Variovorax paradoxus: one gene and its partner. The protein of the gene in region 2 binds, or shares a complex with, the protein of the main gene of each other region. Links are inferred from orthologs where the notes say so. Each region holds a gene or a part of one and is shown on either strand. Other genes may lie near its edges. The genes, in order: AACL56_RS22575 and AACL56_RS18300.

Evidence for each region.
Region 1: the proteins of AACL56_RS18300 (region 2) and AACL56_RS22575 are in contact, whole or in part, in a cryo-EM structure (PDB 9GE8), measured with the Escherichia coli proteins. The link is inferred for Variovorax paradoxus from one-to-one orthologs.

Annotation. Positions count from the first base shown.
Region 1 is NZ_LR743507.1:4,787,995-4,798,327, forward strand. The notes cover bases 308-3,384. They hold AACL56_RS22575 (ABC transporter permease), read right to left. Parts: upstream 3,066-3,384; coding sequence 549-3,065; downstream 308-548. Other genes in these bases: AACL56_RS22570 (ATP-dependent nuclease), read right to left, coding at 308-461; AACL56_RS22580 (hypothetical protein), read left to right, coding at 3,266-3,384. In the rest of the region: more of AACL56_RS22570, read right to left, coding at 1-307; more of AACL56_RS22580, read left to right, coding at 3,385-3,571; fdxH (formate dehydrogenase subunit beta), read left to right, coding at 6,906-7,868; AACL56_RS22595 (formate dehydrogenase subunit gamma), read left to right, coding at 7,879-8,502; formate dehydrogenase accessory protein FdhE, read left to right, coding at 8,664-9,662; selA (L-seryl-tRNA(Sec) selenium transferase), read left to right, coding at 9,985-10,333.
Region 2 is NZ_LR743507.1:3,928,729-3,941,913, reverse strand. What follows is about bases 5,237-7,950. They hold AACL56_RS18300 (arylesterase), read right to left. Parts: upstream 7,052-7,950; coding sequence 6,422-7,051; downstream 5,237-6,421. Other genes in these bases: AACL56_RS18290 (hypothetical protein), read left to right, coding at 7,850-7,950; AACL56_RS18295 (ABC transporter ATP-binding protein), read left to right, coding at 7,088-7,798; AACL56_RS18305 (hypothetical protein), read left to right, coding at 6,158-6,361; AACL56_RS18310 (PLP-dependent transferase), read left to right, coding at 5,237-6,043. Outside these bases: AACL56_RS18335 (phosphoribosyltransferase), read left to right, coding at 1-456; AACL56_RS18330 (VOC family protein), read right to left, coding at 487-939; AACL56_RS18325 (helix-turn-helix domain-containing protein), read right to left, coding at 1,048-1,869; AACL56_RS18320 (VIT domain-containing protein), read right to left, coding at 1,954-4,287; AACL56_RS18315 (MerR family transcriptional regulator), read right to left, coding at 4,307-4,768; more of AACL56_RS18310, read left to right, coding at 4,850-5,236; more of AACL56_RS18290, read left to right, coding at 7,951-8,344; AACL56_RS18285 (hypothetical protein), read left to right, coding at 8,349-9,329; 23S rRNA (guanosine(2251)-2'-O)-methyltransferase RlmB, read left to right, coding at 9,384-10,130; AACL56_RS18275 (NAD(P)/FAD-dependent oxidoreductase), read right to left, coding at 10,146-11,354; AACL56_RS18270 (hypothetical protein), read right to left, coding at 11,448-11,618; AACL56_RS18265 (helix-turn-helix domain-containing protein), read right to left, coding at 11,729-12,331; AACL56_RS18260 (GNAT family N-acetyltransferase), read left to right, coding at 12,381-12,902; AACL56_RS18255 (DUF3237 domain-containing protein), read right to left, coding at 12,909-13,185. UniProt on the Escherichia coli protein: TesA is a multifunctional esterase that can act as a thioesterase, lysophospholipase and protease.

The DNA of each region.
Region 1 (10,333 bases), 850 kb from region 2 along the record:
CGCGCCTCCTCGGCCACCTTCTCCGCGGCGGCCTTCACGGCCGGCACGATCTTGCGGACCTTGCCCTTGATGTCGCCGACATCGAGCGACAGCGGCGCAAGGCCTTCGAGCCCGCCGGTGCGCGTGGCGGCATAACCGCGGCGCGCGGTGACGTGGCGCACGCCGGCCGCACGCGGAAAGATCGCGGCCAGCGCGGCCTGTTCGCTGTCGTCCAGGCTCCAGCGCGTGAAGACGACCGGCGTGTCGCCGGTGCACTCTTCGAGCCGGCGATGGCGCGGAAAGTCCTTGATGGGGCTGATTTCGACCGGGCCTTCGGCCGGGTTCAGGCTGTGGAGTGCGCGCAGCAGGTTCGACTTGCCGCTGTCGTTCCGACCAAGGATCGCCGTGATCCGAGAGGAATCGATGAGGCCGCTGTCGTTGATCGAGCGAAAGTTGGTGATCTGGAATGACGCCAAGCGCATGCAGGAATTTCTCTTCTGAAATGAATACGGGGCCGGGGAATGTATTGCATCCCCGGCCCCGTCCTCGATCTGCGCAGAAGAAAAAGATTACTCGGCCGCGCGCCTCAGCGTATCGACCACCGGGCGGCGCAGCACGTCGCGCAGGCCCCACCATCCCGCGCCCAGCGCCAGCACCGCGCCCGCCAGCGCGCCGGCAACGGGCACCAACGGCGACGCGGTCCAGGTGAACTCGAACACGTAGCGCGCCAGCGCCCAGCCGATCGCCGAAGCCACGATGCTCGCCAGGAAGCCCGCGAGCAGGCCCACGCCCGCCAGCTCGGCGCGCTGTACCTGGCGCAGCAGGCTGGCGCGTGCGCCCACCGCGCGCATCACGGCGAACTCGCGCGCGCGCTCCTCGCGCGTGGCGGTCACCGCGGCGAACAGCACCACGAGGCCGGCGGCCAGCGTGAAGCCGAACAGGAACTCCACCGCGCGGATCACCTGGTCGAGCACGCGCTGCAGCTGGTTGATGGTGGCGCTCATGTCCACGTTGGTCACGTTGGGGTAGCTGCGCACCAGCGCGTTGTCGAAGCCGCGCGTCTCGGGAGCGCGGAAGGCGCCCATGTAAGTGGTGGGCACGTCGGCCAGCGAAGCCACGGTGTACATCACGAAGAAGTTGGCATGCAGCGAGCCCCAGTCGACCTTGCGCAGCGACGTGATGCGCGCGTCGTTCTGCATGCCGCCGATGTCGAAGCGCAGCGAATCGCCCAGCTTCAGGCCCAGCGTCTCGGCCAGGCCTTCTTCCACGCTGACCTCGCCCTTGGCGTCGGGCGTCCACCTGCCGGCGGTGATGCTGTTGTGCGCGGGCGCCTCGACGCTGTTGCTCAGGTTGAACTCGCGGTCTACCAGCCGCTTGGCACGGTCCTCGGTGTAGTCGTCGGGCGTCACCGGCCTGTCGTTGATGGCCACGAGCCGGCCGCGGATCATCGGGTACCAGTCGAACTTGCGCACGCCGGCGTCGCGCAGCGACTTCTGGAAGGCCTCGCTCTGGTCGGGCATGACGTTGATGACGAAGCGGTTCGGCGCATCCGGCGGCGTGGCCTTGCGCCAGCTGGCCACGAGGTCGGTTCGCAGCAGCACCAGCAGCACCAGCGCCAACAGGCCCACCGACAGCGCGCTGACCTGCACCACCGCATAGGCCGGCCGCGCCGAGATCTGCCGCGTGGCCAGCACCAGCCAGCGCGGCGCGGTGGTCTCGTTCACGCTGCGGCGCAGCACCTTCACCGCCAGCCAGCTCAGGAGCGCGAACACGGCCACCGCGCCTGCGAACCCGCCGACCGCGATCAGGCCCAGCTTGATGTCGCTGCTCGCCGCCATCAGCAGTGCCGCGAAGCCCGCCACGCCGATGCCCAGCACCGCGAGCGACGCCGGCTTGAGCCCGCCGACGTCGCGGCGGATCACGCGCAGCGGCGGCACCTTGGCCAGTTGCAGCACCGGCGGCAGGCCGAACGCGAACAGCAGCGTGAGCCCCATGCCCAGGCCGAAGGCCACGGGCCACAACGTGGCGGCCGGCAATGCGGTCTCGACCAGCCCGGCCAGCAGCAGCACGAACACGTAATGCACCCCGAAACCGATGACCACGCCCAGCCCGCTGGCCACGATGCCGATCACCGCGAACTCGAAGGCATAGGCCACCGCGATGGTGCGCTGGCTCTGGCCGAGCACGCGCAGCATCGCGCAGTCGTCGAGGTGGCTGGCCGCGAAGCCGCGCGCGGCCAGCGCCACCGCCACCGCCGACAGCAGCGCCGCCAGCAGCGCCACCAGGCTCAGGAATTTCTCGGCGCGGTCGAGGGTCTGGCGCATCTCCGGACGGCCGCCCTCGAAGGAGTCGAGCCGCACGCCGCGCAGGTCGCCCTTCTTGATGGCGGCGTCGGCCCAGTCGGTGAAGCGCTTGACTGCAGCGTCGCTGCCGGCCACCGCATAGCGGTAGCCCACGCGGCTCGCCGGCTGCACGAGCCCGGTGCGCGCCACGTCGGCCTGGTTGAGCATCACGCGCGGCGAGAAGCTCATGAAGCCGGCGCCGCGGTCGGGTTCCAGCGTGATCACGCGGCCCACGCGCAGGCTGGTGTCGCCCAGCAGCAGCGGGTCGCCGACCTTCAGGCCGAGCGAGTCGAGCAGCGAGGCATCGACCCAGGCCTCGCCGGGCGGCGGAATGTCGCGCGTGACGCTGCCCGCACCGTCGAGCGTGGCGGAGGTCTGCAGGCTGCCGCGCAGCGGATAGCCGGCGGTGACGGCCTTCAGCGCCACCAGCTTGCTGGCGCCGCCCTGCGCGTCCTCGGCGCGCGCCATGGTCGGAAAGCCATAGGTGGCCGTGCCTTGCAGCCCCAGCGACCTTGCCTGCGCCACGAAGGCCTCGGGCGTCGGGTTGTCGCTGACCACCACGGCGTCGCCACCCAGCAACTGGCGCGCATCGCGCTTCAGCCCGCCCTGCAGGCGATCGGCGAAGAAGCCGACAGCCGTGAGCGCGGCCACGGCCAGCAGCACGGCAACGATCAACAGGCGCAGTTCACCGGCGCGCAGGTCGCGCCAGAGCGTGCGCCAACCCAGGCGGAGGGAGGCATTCATGGGCGCGACGATAGCCCAGAGGACGGCGCTCGGCCGGATTCGAGGGTTATTGCCGGTTTTGGCCTACTTGATCGGCCCAAGGCCCTGTCGCATGATGCGACAAAAGGTCCTGCCGTCGCGACCGGGCATTCGATCCGGCGGCGGCAAGGGCCCAAAAAAACATTCCATTGTCTGGCGGTCCTTTCCCCGAAGGAGTGTCGATGCCGAGATGCCAGCGCCTGCAGACCCTGGGCCTTTGCCTGGCCTTCGGCATGTTGCTGAGTGCCTGCGACCCGAAGCCCGCCGCGGCCCCGGCCTCCAGCACTCCCGCCGCGGCACCATCGGGTGCCAGTCCGAGCGGCATCAAGCCTGCCGACTCCGGCGACAAGGTCGACGCCACCACCGCGCACAAGGGCCCTTCCGAAGGCGGCGCGGCCGTCGGCGGCGTCAGCGGGCCAGGCGGCGGCAACACCTCGGGCAGTTCAGCGCCCGCCCCGAGCGGCGGCGATGGCACGGCGCCGAAGTAGCGCAGCCCGCTCCTCCAGTTTTCCCACGCAAAGAAGAAGCTTCGATGAAACACACCACTTCACCGCTGCAGGAGGCCATGTCATGGACATAAGCCGCCGGCAATTCTTCCGCGTCAGCAGCGCGGGGCTGGTCGGCTCCAGCATCGTGGCGCTCGGGTTCTCGCCGACCGCCGCGCTGGCCGAGGCCCGCAACTTCAAGCTCGCGCGCACCACAGAAACCCGCAACACCTGTCCCTACTGCTCGGTGGGCTGCGGGCTCATCATGTACAGCCTCGGCGACAAGGCGAAAAACGTGGTGCCCGCCATCCTCCACATCGAGGGCGACGCCGACCACCCGGTCAACCGCGGCACGCTGTGTCCCAAGGGCGCGGGGCTGTTGGACTTCGTGCACAGCACCAACCGGTTGAAGTACCCCGAGGTGCGCGAGCCCGGCGGCACCGAATGGAAGCGCATCGGCTGGGACGAGGCGCTGGACCGCATCGCGAAGCTGCTCAAGGCCGACCGCGACGCCAACTTCCAGACCACCAACGCCGACGGCAAGACCGTCAACCGCTGGACCAGCTCCGGCATGCTGTGCGCATCGGCTTCCTCCAACGAAACGGGCTACATCACCCACAAGGCATTCCGCTCGACCGGGATGCTGGTGTTCGACAACCAGGCACGCGTCTGACACGGACCCACGGTGGCCAGTCTGGCCCCGACGTTCGGCAGAGGCGCGATGACCAACCACTGGCAGGACATCCAGAACGCGGATGTCGTGCTGATCATGGGCGGCAACGCCGCGGAGGCGCATCCGTGCGGCTTCAAGTGGGTCATCGAGGCCAAGAAGCAGAACAAGGCGCGCCTTGTCGTGGTGGATCCGCGCTTCACGCGCTCGGCCGCCATGGCCGACTACTACGCACCGGTGCGCGCGGGCTCGGACATCGCGTTCCTCGCGGGGGTCATCAACTTCCTGCTGAGCAACGACAGGATCCAGACGGAGTACGTACGCAACTACACGAACGCGACCTTCATCGTCGGGCCTGACTACAAGTTCGAGGACGGCCTGTTCAGCGGCTACAACGCCGAGAAGCGCAACTACGACCCCAAGTCGTGGAACTACGCGCTGGACGAAGCCGGTTTTGCCAAGGTCGACATGACCATGCAGGACCCGCAGTGCGTGCTGCAGGTCATGAAGCGCCACTACGCGCGCTACACGCCCGAACTGGTGAGCCGCATCACCGGCACGCCACAGGACAAGTTCCTGAAGGTGTGCGAGTACATCGCCAGCACCAGCGTGCCCACGCGCACCATGACCATCATGTACGCGCTGGGCTGGACGCAGCACAGCCAGGGCTCGCAGATGATCCGCACCGGCGCCATCGTGCAGCTGCTGCTGGGCAACATCGGCGTGCCGGGCGGCGGCATGAACGCGCTGCGTGGGCACAGCAACATCCAGGGCCTGACCGACCTGGGGTTGCTGTCGAACTCGCTGACGGGCTACATGTCGCTGGCGCGTGACAGCGAGCAGACGCTGGACGACTACTACAAGACCCGCGCGCTGAAGCCGCTGCGGCCCAACCAGATGAGCTACTGGCAGAACTACCCGAAGTTCTTCGTCAGCATGCAGAAGTCTTGGTGGGGCGATGCGGCCACGGCGCAGAACGACTGGGCCTTCCACTACCTGCCCAAGATCGACAAGCTCTACGACGTGCTGCAGGCCTTCGAGCTCATGAGCCTGGGCAAGCTCAACGGCTACATCTGCCAGGGCTTCAACCCGGTGGGCTCGTTCCCCGACAAGCGCAAGATCGTCGAGGGGTTGTCGAAGCTCAAGTTTCTGGTCACCATCGACCCGCTGGTGACCGAGACCAGCGAGTTCTGGCGCAACTTCGGCGAGTTCAACGACGTGAAGACCGCCGAGATCCAGACCACGGTGTTCCGGCTGCCATCGACCTGCTTCGCGGAAGAAGACGGCTCGCTCACCAATTCCAGCCGCTGGCTGCAGTGGCACTGGAAGGGCGCCGAGCCGCCGGGCGAGGCCAAGGGCGACATCGAGATCGTGGCGGGCATCTACAACCGCATCCGCCAGGCCTACATCAAGGACGGCGGCGCGTTTCCCGATCCGATCGTCAAGCTCACCTGGCCCTACAAGATTCCGCACTCGCCCTCGGCGCAAGAGCTGGCGATGGAATACAACGGCCGCGCGCTCACCGACCTGCTCGACCCGAAGGACCCGACCAAGCCGCCGCTTGCGAAGGCCGGCGAACAGATCTCGGGCTTCGGGCTCCTGCGCGACGACGGCTCGACCGCCTCGGGCTGCTGGATCTACGCCGGCGCATGGACGCAGGCCGGCAACCAGATGGCGCGGCGCGACAACGCCGACCCGTACGGCATCGGCATGGTGCAGAACTGGGCGTGGGCGTGGCCCGCGAACCGGCGCATCCTCTACAACGGCGCGTCGACCGATCCGGCCACCGGCAAGCCGTGGATCGCCAGGCGCGGCCTCGTCGCGTGGAACGGCAAGCAGTGGACCGGCGCGGACGTGCCCGACATCCGTCCCGACGCCGACCCGATGGAAGCCGAGGCGGTGCGCCCGTTCATCATGACCGCCGAGGGCGTGGCCCGGCTGTTCGCGCCGACGGGCATGGCCGAAGGCCCGCTGCCGGAGCATTACGAGCCGTTCGAGTCGCCGCTGACGAACAACCTGATGCACCCGAACAACGCCGTGGCGCGCGCCAACCCCGCAGCACGCATCTTCAAGGGCGACCTCGAGCGCCTCGGCGTGCCGAAGGACTTCCCGTACGTGGCCACCAGCTACCGCCTGACCGAGCACTTCCATTACTGGACCAAGAACGTGCGCACCTCGGCCATCATCCAGCCGCAGCAGTTCGTCGAGATCGGCGAGGAACTGGCCAGGGAGAAGGGCATTGCCAACGGCGAGATCGTGAAGGTGTCGAGCAAGCGTGGCTACATCAAGGCCGTGGCGCTGGTCACCAAGCGCATCGTCGGACTGCAGGTGGACGGACGCACGGTGCACACCGTGGGGCTGCCCAACCACTGGGGTTTCGTGGGCGTGGCGAAGCCGGGCTACCTCGTGAACACGCTCACGCCGTTCGTGGGCGACGCGAACACGCAGACGCCGGAGTACAAGTCGTTCACGGTGAACATCGAGAAGGCGTGAGATGAAGCAGCTTCTCGACACACTCGATGCCCTGGTCTTTCTCCCTCCCCCGCTGGGGAGGGCCGGGTGGGGGCACGACGGCCTCCACGACCACACGGCGCCTCATCGAAGGCCTGCCCCCATCCCCGCCTTCCCCCAGAGGGGAAGGAGCAAGACCCCGAACCGGAGCCGCTGATGTCCTCCCTCCAGACCCTCGACATCGCCGCCCGCTCGGCCACCACCACGCCGTCGCCCGACATCCGCCACCGCCCGCAGGTCAAGCAGGTGGCCAAGCTGATCGACGTCTCGACCTGCATCGGCTGCAAGGCCTGCCAGGTGGCGTGCATGCAATGGAACGACCTGCGCGACGAGGTCGGCACCACGCACGGCACCTACGACAACCCGGTCGATCTCACGCCGTCGTCGTGGACGGTGATGAAGTTCTCCGAGGTGGAGCCCGAGGCCGGCAAGCTCGAATGGCTGATCCGCAAGGACGGCTGCATGCACTGCGACGACCCGGGCTGCCTGAAGTCGTGCCCCTCGCCGGGCGCCATCGTCAAGTACAGCAACGGCATCGTCGACTTCATCAGCGAGCACTGCGTGGGGTGCGGCAACTGCGTCACCGGCTGCCCGTTCGACGTGCCGCGCATCAGCAAGGGCGACAACAAGGCCTACAAGTGCTCGCTGTGTTCCGACCGCGTGGGCGTGGGCCTGGAGCCGGCCTGCGTCAAGGCCTGCCCCACCGGCGCGCTGCATTTCGGCACCAAGGAGGACATGCACGAGTACGCCTCGGAGCGCATCGTCGACCTGAAGGACCGCGGCTTCTCCAATGCTGGCGTGTACGACCCCGCGGGGGTAGGCGGCACGCACGTCATGTACGTGCTGCAGCACGCGGACCGTCCCGGCCTGTATGCCGGCCTGCCGAAGGACCCGCACATCAGCCCGCTGGTGTCGCTGTGGAAGGGCGTGGCCAAGCCGCTGGCCATGGTCGCGATGATCGGCGCGGTGGTCGGCAGCTTCTTCCACTACATGAAGGCCGGCCCGATCGAGCCGAAGGACGACCACCCCGACGCCGACCTCGACGGCCGGCCCGACGACGAGGTCGTGATCGAGCAGCCGCCGCCGCCCGCTTCGCCGATCCATCCGCCTCGTGCATGAGGAGAATGCGATGACACGCTACTACCTTCGCCGCTACCGCGATGCCACGCGCATGAACCACTGGTTCGTGGCGATCATGTTCTTCGCGGCCGCGCTCTCGGGACTGGCCTTCTTCCACCCCGCCCTCTTCTTCCTGAGCACGCTGTTCGGCGGCGGGCCGTGGACGCGCATCCTGCACCCGTTCCTGGGCCTGCTGATGGTGTTCGGCTTCGTGTTCCTTTTCTTCACGATGTGGCGCGAGAACGTGTTCGACCGGGTCGACCGCGAATGGATCGCCAACGCGCCGAAGATGCTCAAGGGCGACAAGTCGGGCATGCCGCCGGTGGGCAAGTACAACGCCGGGCAGAAGCTGGTGTTCTGGGCCTTCGGTGTGAGCCTGCTGCTGCTGTTCCTCACCGGCTTCATGTTCTGGAGCCCGTGGTTCGTCGGCTTCTTCCCGATCCTGGTGCGCCGCATCGCGGTGGTCGTGCATTCGGTCTCGGCCGTGGTGCTGATCATTTCCGTCATCACGCACATCTACGCGGCGATCTGGGTCAAGGGCACGATGCGCGCGATGACGCGCGGCACCGTCACGGAAGGATGGGCGAAGCTCAATCACCCGCTGTGGCACCGGAAGATGACGCGTGGCGAGTAGCGCGCGCATCGTCTTTCTTTCTCTCCTTCCGGGAAGCGGGAATGGGGGCATGGCAGCCCCGGCCACCGGATGGCGCGCGTCGGGCACTGCCCCGCCCCGGCCTTCTGCCGTAGGGGGAAAGAGCAAGACAAACCCGGCCTCGGCGCTGTAGAGTGGTTGCAATGAACAGCCCTTCCGGCACATCACCGCTGCGCACCACGCGCGTCCTCGATCCGGAGCAGATCGCGATGCAGGCCGGGCGGCAGATGCCGTTCCTGCGGCTGCCCGCTCGCTCGCTCGTGTTCTCCGACCGTCAACTTCGACTGCGACAGCTCGCGGCCTCGCATCCGATGCGCGAGTACCTGCTCTTCATCGCCGACCTCGCGCAGGCGCAACACCGGGTGCTGCAGGACCATGCGGCCGTGGCACTGCCCGGATCCGAAGCGCTCGAAGCCGCCGCCAAGGCGCTGAAGCCGCCGATGCCCGCTTTCGGCTGGACCCGCGACCCGGTGTGGCTGAACGAGCTGCGTCGCCTGCTGGCACTTTTCCACGCACGCGCACCCGAAGGCGCCGCGCGCGACACGCTCGATCGCGTGGTGGCGGAAAGCGATGCGTGGATCGACGCGCAGGCCGACCGGCTCTCGCGCCGCGTGATGTTCGGGCTCGACCTGGCAGCGGCACCGCTCATTGCTGCCGGCCTGCAGGTCTACTGGACGCAGCTCGTGCTCAGCGTGGCGGAGCGCGACGGCGAGAACATCTTCGGGCGCACCGACCCCGGCACCGAATGCCCCTGCTGCGGCAGCGCACCCACGGCGAGCATCACGCGCATCGGCGCCGACGAAGCCGGCTTCCGCTATCTGCACTGCTCCCTGTGCAGCACCGAGTGGCACTACGTACGCATCAAGTGCACGCACTGCGAGAGCACCAAGGGCATCCACTTCGAATCGCTGTCGCCGCAGCCCGGCGTGGAACTGCCCGCCACCGGCGCGCGCGAAGGCGCGGTGAAGGCGGAGTGCTGCGACAGCTGCAACCACTACCTCAAGCAGGTCGCGATGGAGAAGGACCCCGAGGTCGAGCCGGTGGCCGACGACCTCGCGAGCGTCACGCTCGACCTGCTGGTGTCCGAAGCCGGCCACCAGCGCAGCGGCCACAACCTCATGCTGCTGTTCGGAGAGTCATGAGTTCGCCCCCAGGATGCGCGGCACTTCGTGTCCGCTTCTCCTTCCCCCTACCGGGGGCAACACCTGAGGCCCGGCAAAGCCGGTTCCTCGGTGTTTCTGGACTCGCCCCCAGGATGCGCGGCACTTCGTGTCCACTTCTCCTTCCCCCTACCGGGGGCAACACCGGCGGCCCGGCAAAGCCGGTTCCGCGGTGTTCATGGCTCGCCCCCAGGCTGCGCGGCACTTCGTGTCCGCTTCTCCTTCCCCCTACCGGGGGCAACACCGGCGGCCCGGCAAAGCCGGTTCCGCGGTGTTCATGGCTTTCTCATCGGACGCGCTGTTGATGGCCGCGCCGACAGAGTCCGTGGTCCACGGCTCGACGGCAAGGCCCCAGGATCTGCCTTCTGTCGATCAACTGCTGCGCCTCGCGGTGCCGGGCGCCTTGCTGGCAGAGCACGGCCGCACGCTGGTGGTGAAGGAAGCGCGCGCACTGCTGGAAGGCCTGCGCGCACGGGCCGTGACGGGCCGGCTGGACGCCTCGGAGGTGCAGCACGACGCGCTCGGCCATGCGCTCGCCGTGCGCGTGCAGGCCCGCCTGGCACCGCGCATGCGCGCCGTGCTGAACCTCACGGGCACGGTGATCCACACCAACCTCGGCCGCTCGCTGCTGGCCGATGCGGCGCTGCAGCGGC
Region 2 (13,185 bases):
GCGATCAAGGTGCACCAGTCGGGCTGGGAGTTCGACACCATCCTGTGCCTGGCGCGCGGCGGCATGCGTCCCGGAGACGTGCTCTCGCGCATCTTCGACAAGCCGCTGGCCATCATGTCGACCAGTTCGTACCGCGCCGACGCCGGCACGGTGCAAGGCCACCTCGACATCGCACGCTTCATCACGACGCCCAAGGGCGAGATCGCGGGCCGCGTGCTGCTGGTCGACGACCTGGCCGATTCGGGACACACGCTGCACGCCGTGATGGACATGCTGCGCAACAATTACCCGCCCATCACCGAACTGCGCAGCGCGGTGATCTGGACCAAGGCGCTGTCGACCTTCACGCCCGACTACCAGGTGGAATTCCTGGCCACCAACCCGTGGATCCACCAGCCTTTCGAGGGCTACGACTCCCTGGGTGCCGAGAAGCTCCTCGAGAAGTGGTCGGTCTGACCGGCGTTGAGGCCGAGCCAAACCGCCGATTCATTCGGCCGGGTTGAGCAGCATGGCGGTGTAGCGCCGCTGCATTTCCTCCGGCGTCAGCTTCTCGATGCTGTGCCCCACGTTCCAGCGATGGCCGAAGGGGTCGCGGAAGACGCCGGAGCGTTCCCCATAGAACTGGTCCTGAGGTGGCATGTCGAGGGTGGCACCCGCGGCCACGGCGCGCGCCACCACGGCGTCGGCGTTGTCTACGTGCAGGTGCAGCGACACGGGCGTGCCGCCCAGTGTCTTCGCGCTGCGGATGTTGAACTCGGCGAACTCGTCCGACAGCATGAGGATGGCGCCGTTGTGGAAGTCCAGTTCCGCATGGCCGATACGTCCGCTGGGCTCGGTCAGCCTGAAGATTTCCTTGACCTCGAAGACCTCGCAGTAGAAGTCGATGGCCGCGCCGGCATCGTGCACGCAGAGGTAGGGAAACAGTTCGTGAATGGCCATGGTTCGTCCGTTCGTGGTGGTTGGCGGATGGGCGCGATTCTGGAATGTCCGGCGCTTCAGGTCTTGCACAAATTTGACCTGCTGGACCTGCGCATGGAATGCGGAAGCTCAGATCCGCACATGCCGTGACGCGGTCGGCGCCGCGCGCCGGTAGGCCTGCGGTGGCATGCCTGAGATCGCCAGGAAGTCGCGATTGAAGTGGGCTTGGTCGCTGTAGCCGGCCTGCAGGGCCAGTTCGGCCCAGGGCTGGTTGGGCTCGAGGGCAAACTGCGCGAGCACCCGGTCGAATCGCAGCATTCGCGCGTACTGTTTCGGCGGCAGGCCCGTCATGCCTCGAAAGAGGGCGATGAGGCGCCTGTGGCTGTAGCCGCTGTGCTTCACCAGTTCTCCGATGGTGCGACCGCCGTGCAGGTCGGCCAGCGCCTGCGCCACGGCCGGATGCAGTCCGTGCATCGCGCGTGCGGCAAGGCGTGAAGTCAGCAGAGCCTCGACGATCGTCAACTGGCCCGCCAGCGAATCGGCGCCATAAAGCTGTTCCAGCGCGAAGCCCGCTGCCGCGCCCCAGAGCGCTTCGAGCGGCGTATGGCGATTGGCCAGCGCGTCTTCGGGCGCCCCGAGCAGCGCCCTGGCCGCGCCCGGTTGCAGCATGACCCCGACCGAGGACGTCTGCGCGGACACGTCGCGGACGAAGAAGGCCGAGCGGGTTCCTCCCGCCAGCGCGTAGCCCACCGTGAAGCCCTCCGTGTCGGTCGCGTCGCGGAAGAGCCGGACCGCAGGGCCGCCTAGGCGGAAGACGACATGCATGCCGCCGGTCGGCAGCACATGTTCGCGCGCGCCCGGCCGGGTCCTGGGAGGACCGTCCGGCGAGGAGGCCCACAGCAGCTGCACGAAGCGCCGCAGGTGCGGCGCGGGCGGTCGCGTCAACTGCATGGCTCGGACTCGGCGAGAGACGGGCTTCGGCGCATCGGCGGATTGTGCCGCGCCACGCCCGGCGTGTCCTGCCCCCGGGCCTGGCTAGGCTGCTGCGTTCGCGCTCAGCGCATAGACCGGGTCGGGCCAGCGTTCGGAGGTCAGCCCGGCCAGCTCCGCTGCCAGCACTTCGACGAAGCGCGGGTCGACGTTCGCCGCCACCGCCGCAGCGCCCGGCTTGCCGGCGAGTGCATCCCGCAGGCGCCTTACGGCGTTGGCGGGGCCCCACGGGACGCCGTCCTGCTGGTCCACGTTCTCGAAGACGAGCACGTTCGCCAGCAAGTGGAGGAACGATGCAACGACCGCAGCTTCTGTCTGCGGCGCATCGCTGCGCGAGGCCATCGCCAGCTCGAGCCAGTCGACCACCTCCGGCGGGATGCCCTGCTGCGCGAGCGCTGCGTAGGTGCCGGGCCAGGCGGAGAGCGGTGTCTTGCGCAGCCATGCGCCGATGGCGCCCGGTGTGGCGGTCGTCTCGCTCTCGACGACGTCCGGCGACGACCGGGTCCGCTTCTTCATGAGCATCGGCGGCGCTGCCCCGGCAGCCGCGGGCATGGGCACGCCGCGCATCCTTGCCATCATGGGCGCGGGCGCGGCCCGCACTGCTTCGAACTGGCCCGACGAGGTGCCGCTCCAGCCGGCAGGCACCATCTGCGCGATCTTGCGCAGTTCGGGCATGTCGGTGGCGCGTTCGCCTTCGGCACGCTCGACCACCAGCAGGTAGTTGGTCTCGTCCGTCACCAGCTGGTAAGCCACCGCGAGCTGCCGGGCTTGCGCCTTGCGCTCCTCGTCGTGCGGCCCGGCGAGTGCCGCGAACCGCGCGTGCGCCGCGATCTGGCTCAGTGCGGCAATCGGCTCGGCCGTGCGGGCGACGCGAACGCTGCCGATCTGTTCCTCGGTGGCGCCATCGCCCGGCCTGACGCCGAGCAGGCGAATCTCGCCCTCGGGAACCTGTTCCAGCAGCGCGAAAAGGTTGACCGTGTCGGCATCGAACACCGAGGCAGGCAGCGCGGACACCCACACCGGACGCACGCCGTCCGGCCATTCGATCCGCACGGCTTCGAGCCGAGGCGAGCGCAGGCGCGCGAACATGCGCAGCACCGCAGGCTCGACCGCTTCGCCGGGTGCGACGAAATCGCAGGCGCCGCCCGTGGCTTCCGCCAGGCGCCGAAGATGGCCCTCGGCCGGACTGCTGCCGATGCCGACCACGAAGACACGGTGCCCCGACGCCTTCGCCGATGCGATCGTGGCGTCGATGGCGCTGATCTCGCCGTCGGTCACCACCAGCACGTCGCTCGATGCGCCGGCGCTGAGCGCGAAGGTGGATGCCAGCGCGCTTTCCATCTCGGTGCCGCCGAGGTCGGCCTGCAGCGCGCCGACCCAGCGCTGCGCAGCCAGGCGGGTGACATCGGTCAGCGCCCAGAGGCCGCGCGAGCGGTGCTCGACGGTGCTGCCGAAGCGCGAGAGCGAGAAGCGGTCGCCCGCGCCCAACTGGAGAACGATCGATTGCAACGCACGCCGCGCGGCGCCGATGCTGTCGCCGGCCATCGAGCCCGAGCAGTCGACGAGCAGCTGCACGTCGGTGGTTGCAGGGCCGCGCGCCGGGATGCGCGGGCAGAAGCTGGCAAGCGCAATGATGGCGCCGGCCTCGACGCTGTCGCGCGCGACCACGGCCGTGCCGTCGTGCGCCAAATGGTCGACGACCAGCACGAAGTCTCGGTCGAGCACGCCCTGGCGCGCCAGCGACACCTGCAGCATGCCCTCGGCAGGACGCATTGCCACGCCCACCGGATGGCTGGGCGAGGCCACGCGTGCTTGCGCCAGCTCGCCATGCAGCCGCAATTCGATGTCGAACGGATACGCTGCCACCGCGCTGTGCACGGGGGCCTGGTGCGGCTGCAGCTTGCCGTCGGCAACCGGGTCGCCGTAGCGTGGCGCGATCACCGTGGGGATCAGCAGGCGAAGGCCTTGCTGCTCGAACGACAGCGTCTGCGCATAGCGCAGCGTGACGATGCACGCTTCGCCGGCCGCGAGATTGCCGAGGTTCAGCGTGTGGCTCTGGTCATGGTTCCTCTCCAGCATGATGGCCGCATGGCCTTCGGCCAGCGCGCCTTCGTAGGCGGCCTCGGCATCGGCCTTTTCGACCACCGCCCCGTTCAGGTGCCGGTTGCCCAGCTGCACATCGACGCCCAGCAGCACCGCGCCCCACGGCAGCGGAAAGCTGTAGGCCACTTCGACGTTCAAGGCGCCCGGATTGCGAAAGCGCTGCTCGACCGTCATCTCGAGCAGCACGCCGCGCAGGTCGCCGCTGGCCTTCACGCCTTCGAGCACCACGGCGTCGCCGTTCGTCGTCGTCATCCGTGCGTATTCCAGATTGCTCATGGGTTGCCTTTCGTTTCTGTCAGTTCTTCTCAGGAGTGTCGGCAGCGGCGCTGCCGGCAGGGGAGGCGGAAGAGGCCGCTGCATAGGCCGCCATCACGCCCTGTATGAAACCGCGCACCTGCTGCGGCGAGAGCCCGGCCCGGCCGGGCTCGATCACCACCTCGATGCCGTCCGCCACCGTCAGATGGCTGCGCACTTCCACCGAACCGGCGACGTGCGGGCGCGCGGGCACCGGCGCTTCGTGCCCCTGCAGCAGCTCCCGGATGCGCTCCAGCGACACGCCGGCGGCCGTCCACTTCTTGATGAGCAACAGCTGCTCGAGGTGCCGGGCGCCATAGCGCGCCGCGCGGGTCTCGCCCTCGGGCCGGTCGACGATGCCGATCTGCACGTAGTAGCGCACGGTGCGTGGCGGCAGATCCGCGAGCACGCACAGCTCTGCGAGCGGGTAGGCGGCTGTCGCCGGAAGGGGATGCGATTTCATACACTTAATTTAAACACAAGAACTGTTTTTATAAAACACCTGCGGATTTCTCCCGTGCGGCAGCGCGCTAGCATCGAAGCCATGAGCAAGCCCTCCACCAACCTGATCCACCATCCCTACACACCGCCCGCCACCTTCTCCGCGCCGCAGCCCGGCGTGTACAAGGCATCGACCGTGTTCTTTGCCGACGTGGCCGCGATGCGCGCGCGCGACTGGAAGACCAAGGCCGGCTACACCTACGGCCTGCACGGCACGCCGACCACCTTCACGCTCGAGGAGCGGCTGGCGACGCTCGAAGGGGGCACCGAATGCCTGCTGGTGCCCAGCGGCCTCGCGGCCATCTCGCTGGTGGCCTTCGCCTTCCTGAAGACCGGCGACGAGGTGCTCATTCCCGACAATGCCTATGGACCCAACAAGGCGCTGGCCACGGGCGAGCTCGCGAACTTCGGCATCACGCACCGCATGTACGACGCCATGAACCCGGCCGACCTCGCGGCCAAGCTGTCGGACCGCACGCGGCTGGTGTGGGTCGAGGCGGCCGGCTCGGTGACGATGGAGTTTCCCGACCTGCCCGCGCTGGTGAATGTGTGCCGCGCGCGCGGCGTGATGACCGCGCTCGACAACACCTGGGGCGCGGGGCTGGCCTTCGCGCCCTTCGACTTCAACGGCACGGGGCAGGGCGTCGACATCTCGGTGCATGCGCTCACCAAGTACCCCAGCGGCGGGGGCGACGTGCTCATGGGCAGTGTGGTCACACGCGACGAGCGCCTGCATCGCGCGCTCAAGCTCACGCACATGCGCATGGGCTTCGGCATCGGCGTGGGCGATGTGGAAACGCTGCTGCGCTCGCTGCCCAGCATCGCCCTGCGCTATGCGGCGCACGACCGCGCGGCGCGCGAACTGGCACGTTGGCTCAATGGCCGAGACGAGATCGCGCAGGTGCTGCATCCCGCACTGGAGGAGTCGCCCGGCCACGTGCACTGGCGTGCGCTGTGCGGCGAGGCCGACCTGGCCGCGGGTCTTTTCTCGGTCGTGTTCGACGAGCGCTTCAGCACCGAGCAGGTCGACCGCTTCTGCGACAGCCTGCAGTTTTTCCGCCTGGGGTACTCCTGGGGTGGGCCCATCAGCCTGGTGGTGCCCTACGACATCGGCCTGATGCGCGATGCCAGCGTGGCGCGCTGGCCGTACAAGGGCACGCTCGTCCGTTTCTCGATCGGTCTCGAGGATGTGGAGGACCTGCGCGCCGATCTGCAACAGGCATTGGCGCGGTTGTAAAAAATCGCTTCCGGCTCCTCTGGAGCGCTGCAGGGTACCGTCTTGAGACTGCGGCGTTATCGCTTACAGTAGGCCACGCGCAGTCACCCTGACTGCCTCGCCCAAGGAGAAGCAGTGGCAACACCAAATTACGGCTACGAGAAACGCCAGAAAGAGCTGGCGAAGAAGAAGAAGAAGGAAGAAAAGCTCCGGGAAAAGGCGAATCGCAAACTTGCACCGAGCAGCGACGGCCTGGCACCCGGAGACCCGGAAACCGATGTGGCCTCGCTCGAGCACGATGCCCCCACGGTGCCGGAGTTGCCCACCAAGAACGGTTGATTCCGATCCTGGCGTACCCATCAAGAAGCCGCTGCAGGCCGCAAGCCTGCAGCGGCTTTTTCATTTCGGCAGCAGCTTGTGCAGCTCGGGCCAGACGTTGTCGAGCAACTGGGGCTGTGCCGCAGCCGTCGGATGGATGCGGTCGGCCTGGAACAGCGACAGCGCATCGGGCGCATCGGCCACGCCCTTGAGCAGGAAGGGCACCAGCGCGGACTTCGTCTCGCCCGCCACCTTCGAAAACACCGCCTCGAAGCGCCGCGTGTAGTCGCCCCCGTAGTTGGGCGGCACCTGGATGCCGACGATCAGCACCTTCGCGCCCGCGGCCTGCGCCGCCTTGGTGATCTGCAGCAGGTTGCTCTCGGTGTCTGCGAGCGGCAGGCCGCGCAAGGCATCGTTGGCGCCGAGCTCCACCACCACATGCGTAGGCTTGTGCTGCGAGAGCAGCGAAGCAAGGCGCGAGCGGCCGCCGGAGCTGGTGTCGCCGCTGATGCTGGCGTTGACCACGGTGGCTGCGAGCTTCTGTTGCGCAAGCCTTTTTTCCAGCAAGGGTACCCAACCCTCGCCGCGCTTGAGGCCGTACTCTGCACTCAGCGAATCGCCGAGCACCAGGATCACGGGCTTGCCAGCCTGCGCCTGTGCATGCGCCGCGGTCGTCCATATCCCCGCGTTGCCGAGCGCCGCGGTGGTCAAGATAAAGTCACGTCGATTCAAAACCAGAGCCTTTCCATGTCCCAACCCCCGTCCGATGTAATTGTTGCCGTCGAGCATGTCTTCAAGTCCGTCACCGACTCGACCGGTACGCTGGACATTCTGCAGGACATCGATTTCACCCTCGGGGCGCGGGAGACCGCTGCCATCGTCGGCGCTTCGGGTTCGGGCAAGAGCACCTTGCTGTCGATCATCGCGGGACTCGACACACCCACGCGCGGCACGGTCAGGCTCGCGGGCGACGACATCTTCGCCATCGACGAAGACGAACGTGCCGCGGTGCGCGCCCGGCGCGTGGGCTTCGTGTTCCAGAGCTTCCAGCTGCTGGGCAACCTCAGCGCGCTCGAGAACGTGATGCTCCCGCTGGAACTCGCCAATCGCAAGGACGCGCGCAAGGCCGCCAGCGAGATGCTCGGGCGGGTCGGCCTGGGCCAGCGGCTGGGTCACTACCCGAAGGTGCTCTCCGGCGGCGAGCAGCAGCGCGTGGCCCTCGCGCGCGCCTTCGTGGTGCAGCCTGCGCTGCTGCTGGCCGACGAGCCGACCGGCAGCCTCGACTTCGCCACCGGCGAGCAGGTCATGCGGCTGATGTTCGACCTCAACCGTGAACTCGGCACGACGCTGGTGCTGGTCACGCACGATCGCGGCATCGCCGCGCAGTGCGAACGGCGCATCACCATCGAGGCCGGACGCGTCGCCGTTAATGAAAAAGCTGCCGTAGCGCCCGTCTGACAAGCGCGATAAGCTATTAAATAAATAGCAAATCACATTCGAGGAGACTGCATGGAAGAACTTCCCCCCGATGCTGTCCGCGCGCTCCAGGGCGGCAGGCTCATCGAGGCCATCAAGATCGTGCGCGACCGCACCGGCATGGACCTCAAGTCGGCCAAGGAAGCGGTCGACCGCTATGCCGAACGCATGGACGAGGGGGATGAAGACATGCAGGCCGGGCGCAGTGCACCTGATGCCGCCATGCAGGATCGCGGCTTCGCCTCGATGCCTTCGACCGCGTTGAAGGCGCTGGCGCAGGGCAACAAGATCGAGGCGATCCGCCTCACGCGCGAGGCCACCGGCCTGAGCCTGGCAGCCGCCAAGCGGTTGGTCGACAAGCACGACGATCCTTCGGTCGGCGAATTCGCTCCGTTGCCTTCGCACATGCCGCGCCGTTCGATGGAGGAACCCGGCCGCGTGCATGGCGGCGGGTACAAGTGGCTGCCGATGGTCATCGTCGTGCTGGTCGCGTTGATGGTCTGGATGTACTTCGGCGGAGAGTTCTGAGCCAATGATCGTTCCGCAGTTCTGGGCCGAAGGCCGCATCCAGGAGCGCGTGGCCGGCAAGCAGGTCACCGTGCGCCGCTACGGCTGGTCCGACGACAGCCCGCTCGCCGCCCAGGCCCATGCCGACCAGCGCACCCGCGAGGCCTTCGACCGCATCGTGCAGGGCGAGCAGCTCGAACGCCGCGAGCGCAAGCTGGCCTACAACGGCGCCAATGGCGTTCCCATTCGCGAGGAGATCGTCGAGCGCCAGGGCGACACCGTCATCACCCGCAACGGCTACGGGGCGCGCTGCCTCAACACGCCCGACGTGCTGTTCGTCGACATCGACTTCGAGGAGCCGCTGCGTGGCAGCGTGTTTGCCTTTGCGCTGGTGCCGGCGCTCATCGCCGGCGTGGTCGGCGGCTGGGCCGCGAAGACCTGGCTGGGCGGACTGATCGCGTTCTTCGTGGTGTTCGCCGTGGCCTGGGTCATCGGCCAACGCAAGAAGCGCGGCCAGCCCAGCGGCAATCCGGCGCCGGAGAAGCTCGCGGCCGAGCGCATCGGCCGCTTCATGCACCAGCACCCCGACTGGCACCTGCGCATCTACCGCACGCCGGCAGGCTTTCGCGTGTTGGCGATGCACGACGTCTTCAGCCCTTCCGACACGGCCGTGGCCGACTGCTTCCAGGCCATGGGCGTGGACAAGGTCTATGCGCGCATGTGCCGCAACCAGAACTGCTTCCGGGCGCGCGTGAGCGCCAAGCCGTGGCGCGTGGGCATCGGCGAGCACATGCGCCCGCAGCCCGGCGTGTGGCCCGTATCGCCCGACAAGCTGCCCGTGCGCGATGCATGGGTGGCGCGCTACGAGAAGGCGGCCGAAGGCCATGCCGCCTGCCAGTACCTGGAAAGCGTAGGCAACAGCGAGCGGGTGCATCCGAATGCGCGCGCGGTGCAGGAACTGCACGACGAGCGCACCCGTGCGCTGAGCGGCCTGCCGCTGGCCTGAGGCGCCGGGCTCGAGGGCGCGAAGGCCGGTCCCGCAGGTGGGGATAATCCGGCCATGTCTTCTCCAAAAGTGATCTTCGGCTTCCATGCCGTGGGCGTGCGCATCAAGACCGCGCCGAAATCGGTGCTCGAAGTGATGTTCGACGCCAGCCGGCGCGATGCGCGCATGAAACAGTTCATCGCGCGGGCGCAGGAAGCCGGCGTGCGGCTGGTCGAGGCCGACGGCCTGCGGCTGTCCAAGCTCAGCGGCAGCCATGGCCACCAGGGCGTGGTGGCGCGGGTCGAACCCGTGGCGCAGGTGCGCTCGCTCGACGAACTCCTCGAAGGTCTCGAGGAAGCCGGCACCGTGCCCTTGCTGCTGGTGCTCGACGGCGTGACCGACCCGCACAACCTCGGCGCCTGCCTGCGCGTGGCCGATGGTGCCGGCGCGCACGCGGTCATCGCGCCGAAGGACCACGCAGCCGGCATCAACGCCACCGTGGCCAAGGTGGCCAGCGGCGCGGCCGAGACGGTGCCGTACTTCATGGTCACCAACCTCGCGCGCACGCTCAACGAACTCAAGGAACGCAACATCTGGTGCGTGGGCACGAGCGACGACGCGCCGGGCACGATCTACCAGAGTGATTTCAAGCGCCCGCTGGCGCTGGTGCTGGGCGCCGAGGGCGAAGGCATGCGGCAGCTCACGCGCAAGACCTGCGACGAGCTGGTGAGCATTCCGATGGCCGGCGCGGTCGAAAGCCTGAACGTCTCGGTGGCCAGCGGCGTGTGCCTCTACGAGGCGATGCGCCAGCGCAGCGCCTGAGCGCTGCAGCCTCCTTCAGTCCCGATGCGGGGGCAGGGCGGTGCCCTTGCGGTGGAAATAGACGAGTTCCGCCATGCGCCGCATCTGCGGCGTTCCCAGCAGGTGGTTGAACATCCAGTCGCTCTGGAAATGGTCGAAGGCCCAGCGCAACGTGCGCTTGAGCCGGAAGCCCGGGTAGCTGCGCACGAGCCAACCGGCGGGGTCGTCGGCCTCGCGGCGCACGAAGCGCGCCACGGCCTCGCCCGCACGCTGGCCATGCAGCAACGCGGTGTGGATGCCGCCCGCCGTCACCGGCGACACCATGCCCGCCGCGTCGCCCACCAGCAAGGCGCGTTCGCGTGACACCCGCGGAAGCACGCCGCCACACGGGATCATCCCGGCACGCACTGCCACCGGCGGTGCATCGCCGGGTGTGACCACCGATGAGATCTTGCGCAGCAGCGGGCCGAGCTTCAGCGCACCCTGGTCGTCGTTGCGCTTCATGCGGCGAGCCAGCCCGATCTGGCTCACCCCGACGCCTTCGAGCGCCCAGCCGATGTAGCCCGGTGCCAGCTGGCGGTCGACGAAGCAATGCAGCAGGTCGGGCGCCATGCGCGCACCCTTGTATTCATGTTCGACGCCGTAGAGGAAGCGCGTGTTGCGCGACAGGCCCAGCGCCTTCGCCACGCGCGAATGCGGCCCGTCCGCGCCCACGAGGTAAGTTGCCGAGATGCATGGCCCCTGCATCACCGGGACCTCCCAGCGTCCATTGATCCAGAGCGCCTGCTCGAACAGCGTGCCCAGCCGCACGTCGACGCCGCAGGCGCGTGCGGCGTCCACCATCCACTCGAGCAGCGATGGCGCGTCGGTGGCCCAGAACCAGTAGCCCGGCGCGTGCAGGTCGACGTGGCGCATGCTGGGGGCGTACAGCCGCACGCCTTCGATGCGGCGCACCAGCGCGGGGGGCACCTCGGCGAGCCAGGGCACGGTGTCGACCGCGTCCTTGACGATGATCCCGGTCGTGTGGAGCTTGTCGCCGGCGCTGGCCTTCTTCTCGAGCACCATCACGCTGAGGCCCGCAAGCGCGGCGGCTCGCGCGCAGGCCAAGCCTGCAAAGCTCGCGCCCACGACGAGCAGGTCGACCTTGAGGCTGCCCGTGCTGTTGCCGGCGCCGGGCGTGGGTGCAGGCGCAGCCGAGGAGGCCGCCGGGACGAGTGGGGAAAAGAGGCTGGAAGAGTTGTGCATGAGGCCGCTGACTTGAGCAATGCGCACCGCGTGTTGCGGTGCGCATGCAAAGTTAGCGGCGCTCTGTGCGCGCGGCGTGAAGCCTGCGTGAACTCAGGAAGGATCCTTGCCACGCGTGCGGCCGACCGCACTGAAGATGCCGATGCCCAGCAGGATCATGGCGCCGATGCCGATGTAGAGCGTGGGCACGCCGGCCACCGAGGCGCCCCAGATGAGGCCGCCCAGGAAAATCAAGAAACCGATCATGTAAAGCGCGAAAGACATCGTCGTTCCTCCGGAAGCTGAGATGCCTCGCAGTATCCCGGCCGGTGCCGGCCGTCGAACCGGCGCGTGCCGCCTGTGCATGTGGGAACCTGCCTACCCTCGGTGCACCGTCATTCGGGATTGGCCACCAGCAGGTAGCGGCAGCCTGCGCGTCCCAGCGCCTTGAACACGAGCGGTCGGTCGACGGCGAAGTCGAGGCAATCGCCTGGCGCAAGTTCGAAGCGTTCGTCGCCGTAGTCGACCCGCAGCGCGCCCTCGAGCATCCACAGGCACTGCCGGTATGGCTTGCCGCTCCATCGCGGATAGCCGACTTGCGCGGAGCGCGGCAGCTCGACCTCGACCAGCTCCACGCCGCTGCCCGACTGGCGCTCGGCGACCTGGCGGCGGAGGTAACCGGCCTCGGGATCGCGCCATACCTCCTGCGTTGCGCGCGGGCGCAGCCGTTGCGGCTGCACCTTGTCCTCGGTCAGCAGCTGCGCCAGCGGAACGCCCAGCCCGGCGGCCAGGCGGCCCAGCAACACGGCGGTGGGGCTGCTCTGCGCGCGTTCGACCTTCGAGATCATCGCCTTGCTGACCCCGGAGCGTTCGGCCAGGTCGGCCAGGCTGAGTTGCTGCGCCTGCCGCAGGGCCAGAAGCCGGCTTGCGATGAGGGCGTCGATGTTGTCGCCGGCCGGCTCCGAGGGAGCGGAAAGAGCAGATTTGTCGTTTCTCATATGAGATTATTATTCTCCTATATTGAACGAAATTCCGATGAGGAACACCATGCGTCTGATCCCCTGCACTGAAGAAGCGCACGCTGCTGCGATCCTTGCCATCCTCAACGAAGCCATCGTCACATCGACCGCGCTGTACGACTACAAGCCGCGCACGGCCGAGAACATGGTGGCGTGGTTCGCCACCAAGCGTGCCAACGGCTTCCCGGTGATCGGTGCCGTGGACGACGCGGGCAAGCTGCTGGGCTTCGCGAGCTACGGCACCTTCCGCGCGTTCCCGGCCTACAAGTACACGGTGGAGCACTCGGTCTACGTCCACAGTGCGCACCGCGGCGAGGGCCTGGGCCGCACGCTGATGGAGGCGATCGTTGCCGAAGCGGTGGCGCGCGACGTGCACGTGATGGTCGGCGCCATCGATGCGACGAACGCCGGCAGCATCGCGCTGCACGAGCGCCTGGGCTTCGAACATTCGGGCACCGTGCGCCAGGCCGGCTTCAAGTTCGGGCGCTGGCTCGACGTGGCCTTCTACCAGCGCGTTCTCTCGACGCCGCTGAACCCCGTCGACGGCTGAGGGCGCTCAGGCCAGCAGGTAGAAGCGCATCACCACCTCGGCGGGGTGGCGCATGCCGGCGCCGACGAACATGCGCTCGTTGATCCACTTCAGCGACGGCGATGCCGTCTCGAAGCGCGGGCTGCACCGGAAGTAGACCTGGGACGGGTCCACCGGCTCGCCGCGCAGCAGGCGGCCCATGACCTCGGGTGACGCGGAGCGCACCGCATGGTTCTGCACGTAGATCAGGTCGCCTGCATCGGTCTCGAGCCCGTAGCGCGCATCGAGTTCGCTCAGCGTGTCG